DNA from 2 places in the Bacillus sp. 1A genome. Region 2 is predicted to be linked to the other one. Evidence: predicted binding sites of a transcription regulator. Region 2 holds the regulator's gene; the other holds the start of a gene.
What was found. Region 2 encodes NrdR, which represses ribonucleotide reductase genes. Its sites were predicted from a motif close to AACACNATATATNGTGTT; they were not measured.
Positions count from the first base shown of each region.

Region 1: a site for NrdR is predicted at 1,770-1,787, ahead of nrdI (class Ib ribonucleoside-diphosphate reductase assembly flavoprotein NrdI). Genes of this name have one in related genera too.

Region 1 is NZ_JBQYLZ010000001.1:5,231,910-5,235,660, reverse strand. Features, by position in the region: gene ACUN0F_RS26805 (GNAT family N-acetyltransferase) at 4-582, opposite strand; gene ACUN0F_RS26800 (hypothetical protein) at 823-1,017, shown strand; gene ACUN0F_RS26795 (hypothetical protein) at 1,043-1,360, shown strand; gene nrdI (class Ib ribonucleoside-diphosphate reductase assembly flavoprotein NrdI) at 1,837-2,196, shown strand; partial or broken gene ACUN0F_RS26785 (ribonucleotide reductase N-terminal alpha domain-containing protein) at 2,183-2,947, shown strand; gene ACUN0F_RS26780 (group I intron GIY-YIG endonuclease) at 3,191-3,751, shown strand, end outside.
Region 2 is NZ_JBQYLZ010000001.1:2,004,121-2,007,871, forward strand. Features, by position in the region: gene ACUN0F_RS10105 (glyceraldehyde-3-phosphate dehydrogenase) at 1-512, shown strand, start outside; gene speD (adenosylmethionine decarboxylase) at 901-1,284, shown strand; gene nrdR (transcriptional regulator NrdR) at 1,570-2,031, shown strand; gene ACUN0F_RS10120 (replication initiation and membrane attachment family protein) at 2,184-3,590, shown strand; gene dnaI (primosomal protein DnaI) at 3,624-3,751, shown strand, end outside.

The DNA of each region.
Region 1 (3,751 bases), 3.2 Mb from region 2:
ATGTTAAGATATAGAAATTTTGATGTTTAATGTTTTTACGAGATGTGCATAAGGTTCGCCTACAAGCATAACGATTTGATCTTTTTTATAACCTAGTTTTTCATATAGTGAATAGGCACGTGTGTTTTCTAAATTAACAAGTAATGCGATTTTTTCATGCTCCTTTTCAGTTGCATGGATTTCAGCAGCTTCAATTAATTGAGAACCAATTCCTTTTCCGCCATATGCACTTGAAACTGATAATGTATCAATGTAATATTCATCAAGTTCAGCTTCTTTTTCTAATGTAATTGATTCATCTTTATGTAATTCTCTTAAGTAATGTACAATTGGTGCATCAAGACTTGTTGCTTCACTACCGTGATAAGCGACAATAACCCCAACTGCAACCCCATCTTGTACATATACAAAACAGTTTTCATAGCTCAGTCGATTTCTCTCTTTTGAGAACCATGTTTCAAGTCCTAGTAATACTTCTGTCTCAACTGTGCTGCCTGTGATTTTTTCAGCAATTTCGTGCAGAGCGTTATATAATAAAGGTGCAATTGCCTTCGCATCTGTCTTTTTTGCTTTCCGAATCATAGTATCCCTCCTAATTCTATTTATATATTGTAGCATAGTGGTATGGAACTTTGCATAATTGAATGCTGAAATGATTGATATAGAGAAGTAGCTATGTTAGTATATGATATTTAGTGGACATATACTAAAGAGATCTTTTTTGAAAAATAATGAAAATGAAGGTATAGCACCTGGATAATTTTACAGTTGTTGACCTATAGAATATACGATAAAATAAAATATTGCATAGAGGTGAAATACATGGATAAAGAATTAGCAAATGCAATTTTGGATCAGCTGAAAAATGGTGAAATAAAGGAGTATGTTGTTACGAAAGATGTATTTTATACGTTCAGAGAAGTTGTAGTAAGTCGAGAAGATTTTAAACATATTATTGGGAACGCACAGCGCGGCGGACAAGTAATTTATACATATTCAGAAACGCCACGTTCGTAACTAGAAGAATATAGGGAGGGGAATTATGGGCGATTTTAAACAAGGCATATTACCGCATTGGGATTATATGTGGAAAGATAGAGCTGGCAATAGGTTTATGGGGATGGTCATGTATCCAGAGAAACGAAAGTGTTCGGCAAAAATGCTTCAGAAAATAAAAAGAGCATATGAAGAGGCTATAGAAATTAAAGTAACCGTACAAGTTCAACATACATATCAGTACGTAGAAGGAATGATTGTGTACTTTGATGAAGAAGCTCCTGTATGTACAATGATTGATAAAGATGAAAATCCACATCATATATTTGTAAAAGATATTTTGCGCATTGAGCACTCAGAATAATCTTTTCATAAATAAGTTGAATTTCCATAATAATAATCTTTTTCTATAATAGTTATCTTTTAGTATGTAACGCGAACCGAAAGTATATGTATAATATTTAATAAAGTAAAACTGATAAATGTAATCGTTTTTTAGAACAGATTATCGTTTCATGTCTGTTCTTTTTTGCGTGATGCTGGAGAAATATATTCCTCCAGCATTTGCCGTTTTATGACAAAATATATTGGTAACTTTTTTAAAAATAAGGTTAAATTCGTTGACAACTTTTTTGAAAAGCACTTTATTGACATGAGTTTTAGAATGTTGTTTCATAGTCATTGTATTGAAAAAAATCGACTGTCTTGTCGAAAAGTAAAATTTAAAAAAAGAAAGAATTTATACATATATCTTGTGTCTTATTTTGAAACGTAATACAATATATAGAGAAATCAAGAAACAACATACAGAGAGTATAGATTGGAGAGGGAGGGTCGGAAATGATAGTTGCATATGATTCTATGACAGGAAACGTGAAGCGTTTCATTCACAAATTAAATATGCCGGCCGTTCAAATTGGTGAAGATCTAGTAATAGATGAAGACTTTGTTTTAATTACGTATACAACAGGTTTTGGCAATGTACCAGAACGTGTTTTAGAATTTTTAGAGCGCAATAATGAAAAATTAAAAGGCGTATCTGCAAGCGGCAATCGTAACTGGGGAGACATGTTCGGTGCAAGTGCTGACAAAATTTCTGCTAAATATGAAGTGCCTATTGTATCAAAATTTGAGTTATCAGGAACAAATAATGATGTAGAATATTTTAAGGAAAGGGTGCGGGAGATTGCGACACATTGAACTGAATAATGAAATCACGCAAATGCAGGACGGTTTTTATCAGCTTCATAAAGATAAAGAGGCATTAGAAGTCTTTATGGAAGAAGCTAGAGAAAATACCGTTCATTTTAATAGCGTGGCAGAGCGAATAGAGTATATGAAAGAATATGATTACTATTACAACGTTCTGGACGAGTATAGCTTGGAGGAAGTAGAAGAGGTATATAACATCGCTTATGGTGAAAACTTCGAGTTCCAATCTTATATGGCAGCATCTAAGTTCTACAAAGATTATGCGTTAAAAACAAATGATCAAAAACAATACTTAGAAAGCTATGAAGATCGTGTAGCAATTGTTTCATTATACTTAGGACGCGGTGATGTTGCGAAGGCAAAACACTTCGCAAGCATGATTGTAAAACAAAACTACCAACCAGCGACACCAACCTTTTTAAATGCGGGACGAAGCAGAAGAGGAGAAATGGTGTCTTGTTTCTTGTTAGAGATGGATGATAGCTTAAATTCAATCGGCTTTAACATTAATACTGCAATGCAATTATCAAAAATCGGCGGTGGAGTAGCTTTAAACTTGTCTAAGCTACGTGCACGCGGTGAGCAAATTAAAGGTATCGATAACGCTGCAAGTGGTGTAGTACCTGTTATGAAATTACTTGAAGATTCGTTTTCATATGCGAATCAACTTGGGCAACGAAAAGGTGCTGGCGCAGTATACTTAAACATTTTCCATTGGGATATTATTGAATTCTTGGATTAATTGGTAGTCCCTCTACACAGTAATGTGTATGAGAAAACCTTGTGAACCTAACCAATAGGGTGTCGCATTAGCGGCTAACGGTATCAGTTGAATAAGGGGTAAAAGAAAAAGAACCCACGAAGAAGCTGACTAAGAGAGCCTACGGTCCATGTACGTGGATAGCAGGTAATACCGTGCCAAGCTTGAAAGAAATATTACTTGGGTGAAGTGGAATCTTATATTCACCGGAGGCGAGATTCCATGAACTGTGGAATTTATTTGATAATTAATAAGGAAAACAGGAAGTTTTATATTGGTAGTTCTAATAATTTTAAAGTACGATTTAAAACTCATAGAAATCAATTGAATGCTAATCGGCATCATAGTAAACATTTACAAGCAGCCTGGAATTTATATGGTGAGAATAAATTTGAGTTTAAAGGGATAATGAAATTACCAGATGATAAGGACATTCTTCATAAGATAGAGCAAAGTTTATTAAGTCAATATTATGGGAAACAGTATTGCTACAACGGACATCCTATCGCTAGAGGTGGGGCGTTGAGTGGGGAAAAGAACCATATGTATGGGAAAACCCACTCAAAGGAAGTAAAAAAATTTCTTTCTGAAATTAATACTGGGCCTAATAATTATTGGTATGATAAACCTCAACATATGGAGAATATGAGATCTAAGATTACTAAACGATTTCATGGTAGAAAACATACTGATGAAACAAAAGAAAAAATGTCTAGATCTCGTAAAGGTAAAAAGCATACAAAAGAAACATGTATGAAGATAAGTAAAGCTCAAAAAAATCAA
Region 2 (3,751 bases):
TAATGACAACTGTTCACGCTTATACAAATGACCAAAAAAATATTGATAACCCACATAAAGATTTAAGAAGAGCACGTGCTTGCGGACAATCAATCATTCCGACAACGACAGGTGCTGCGAAAGCGCTTGCAAAGGTTCTTCCGCACTTAAACGGAAAACTTCATGGTATGGCACTTCGTGTACCAACACCAAACGTGTCTCTTGTTGACTTAGTAGTAGATGTAAAACGTGATGTGACAGTTGAAGCTATTAATGAAGCATTCAAAACTGTTGCAAACGGTGCGTTAAAAGGCATTGTAGAATTCAGCGAAGAGCCTTTAGTATCTATTGACTTTAATACAAATACACACTCAGCTATTATTGATGGTTTATCTACAATGGTAATGGGTGATCGTAAAGTGAAAGTACTTGCTTGGTATGATAACGAGTGGGGCTACTCTCGTCGTGTTGTAGATCTTGTAACGTTAGTTGTTGACGAATTAGCGAAGCAAAAAAATGTGCAACATATTTAAGTGAATAAGGGAGAGGGCAAGTGAATATTTGCCCTCTTTTTTTTATTTTTTTCTGAAAAGGAAAAAAATTATAGGAGTATATTTTTGAAAGTGGACATACCACGAAACGTTGTGATTACTGTATTTGTGAATCGTTTATGTTTTTTAGGGAAAAGTAAAGAGGAAAATATGACAGAAAATCGAAAAAACTGTTGTTGCAAAATGAAAATAAACAAAGTATACTAACACTCGTAAACTTAAGAGCTGAGGTACGTAGTCACTACTTAAAGGGTTAGGACCTCTCTGGACTAACTTTCCCCCGTGGTAGTGGAGCAAGCCAAATTGCAAATTAGTTTTCAATTCGAACAGTTAGAATAAATTTACAAGGGGGAACTGTAGAATGGATACTATGGATACGATGGGTCGTCACGTAATCGCTGAACTTTGGGATTGCGATTTCGACAAGCTTAATGACATGCCGTATATTGAACAATTATTTGTGGATGCAGCACTGAGAGCTGGTGCTGAAGTGCGTGAGGTTGCTTTCCATAAATTTGCACCACAAGGTGTAAGTGGAGTAGTAATTATCTCGGAATCACATTTAACAATTCATAGCTTTCCGGAGCACGGTTACGCAAGTATTGATGTTTATACTTGTGGGGATCGTATTGATCCAAATGTTGCTGCAGAATATATTGCAGAAGGTTTAAACGCGAAAACGCGTGAGAGCATCGAGCTTCCTCGAGGCACTGGTAGCTTCGAAATTAAGCAGAGAGAAACAAAAGCTCTTTAAAAAAGAACATAATTGATTTAAAATGTAAAGAGGTGTATAATGCACCTCTTTTTTAGTTTATAAAAAAGGAAAAATATAACGTACTCGTTAGTGAGATAAATTGGGCTCTTACGAATAAGTTAGCACCCCATCTACCATCTTATTTTTGAAAACGAGATGATAAAATAATGTGCTTAAACTTAAAGTGGTAAGAGAGTTAGAATGAGTTATATAATATTGTATATATATTGTCAGATGAAGTAAGTAGAGAAAAAATAAAGAGTATAGTGTAAAGGAGTGAATATATTGCGTTGTCCATCCTGTTCGCATAATGGTACAAGAGTGTTAGATTCGCGTCCGGTAGACGAGGGGCGCTCTATTCGAAGAAGGAGAGAGTGTGAAAGTTGTTTAAGTCGCTTTACGACATTTGAAAGAGTAGAAGAGTCACCTCTTATCGTTGTAAAAAAAGAAGGCACACGAGAAGAATTTAATAAAGAAAAGATTTTGCGCGGCTTAATTAAAGCGTGCGAAAAAAGACCAGTATCTTTAAGACAATTAGAAGAAGTAACTCAAAGTGTGGAACGTGAACTTCGTAATTTAGGTATATCAGAAGTGAAAAGTGATATGATTGGTGAAATTGTTATGGAAGAACTGCGTGATATTGATGATGTTGCTTACGTGCGTTTTGCTTCTGTATATCGCCAATTTAAAGATTTAAATGTATTTATTGAAGAATTAAAAGATATACTGCAAAAAGAAAGAGAGTAGAAGTTGTATTTTATTCTCTTTACATACCGTAAGTAATGAGATAAGAGAGCTAGAAGCGAAAGCTAATAGCTCTTTTTCGCTAAGCAATTATATAATGAAGATAGAACGAATGAAGTAGAGGATAGATTGGATGAGAGAAAGGAAAAGCAAGAATGGAAAAACAGTCATGGATGGAGCTATTGCCAATTGATCGTTATAAAGTAAGTGCGAAAGGGTTACTGCATAATTACGACCGAAAAGTGTTAACGATGTTGTATCAGCCGTTAATAGGTAGTAGAGCTTTTAGTTTGTACATGACGCTATGGGGAGAGTTAGAGCAAGATCGTGTGTTTGGAAAAGAGAATACACATCATTCCCTTATGGTGACCATGCAGATGCAGCTTCCCGAAATATATGAGGAACGAGTAAAGTTAGAAGCAATTGGCCTTTTGAAGGTATATATTAAGAAAGAAAAAGATATTCGAATGTTTATATACGAATTGCAACCACCTTTATCTCCGAAGCAGTTTTTTGATGATATTGTGTTAAGCATCTTTTTATACAATCGATTGAGTCGGACAAAATATAATCAAGTAAAGCAATATTTCTTAGAAGAAGAATTTGATTTTGCTTCTTATGAAAATGTTACGCGTTCTTTCAATGATGTGTTTGGTTCGTTTAATCCAGGACAGCTTGAGCATGCGCAAGAAGATCTTCGTATTCCAAAAACGACAGCTATGCCAAGTAACGAGAAGGGAGACGCTCCAAAAGTTTGGAATGATTTCTTTGATTTCTCCTTATTTGTAGATGGCTTGTCCGCTCTTGTCCCTAAAAAGGCGATTACAGATCAAGTGCGAGAATGTGTCAGTACACTTGCTTACGTGTACGATGTAGATGTGTTATCGATGCAAAATATCGTTCTTGGTACGGTGACAGAGATGCAGACAATTGATATCGAAAGGCTTAGAAAAGGAGCACGTGATTGGTATCAGTTCGAAAACGGTCAAGCGTTACCTGTATTAAGTGAAAGAGTACAACCTCACGCTGCACGTATGATGGAAGGAAAAGAGCCTTCTACGCAAGAAGAGATGTTAATAAAACAGTTAGAGGAAATCTCACCAAAACAACTATTAAAAGAAATCTCTGGTGGTGCAGAGGCGACAAAGGCTGACTTGCAGATCGTTGAAGATGTAATGATCAATCAAAAATTAACGCCAGGTGTTGTGAATGTACTTATTTATTACGTTATGCTACGCTCAGATATGAAGCTTGCGAAAACGTATGTGGAGAAAATTGCTGGGCATTGGGCACGTAAAAAGGTCGGTACAGTAGCTGAAGCAATGGCGTTAGCGAAAGAAGAAAACCGTCAATATCAAGAATGGGCTGAGACGAAGAAAAAAGGCCGTACGTCGAAGAAAACGATAAGAAAAGAAATGGTACCAGATTGGCTGAAAGAAGAGCCGAAAGAACAAGAGAAAGAAATAGTGAAGAAAGATGTAAGTAAGAAAAAAGATGCAAGTACGTTAGATGATGAACGAAAACGACTAGAAGAAGTGTTAAAAAAATATAAGCGTGATTAATAGAAGAGAATGAACGCTCTTTGAGGTGAGAAAATGGAGCATATTCAAAATTCATTTGCAAAGTTAATGGAAAATAAAAATTTTAAAAATAGATATGAAGTATTAAAGGCGGAAGTAATGGCACATCCGCGTGTGAAAGAATTTATAGACGAACATCAAGG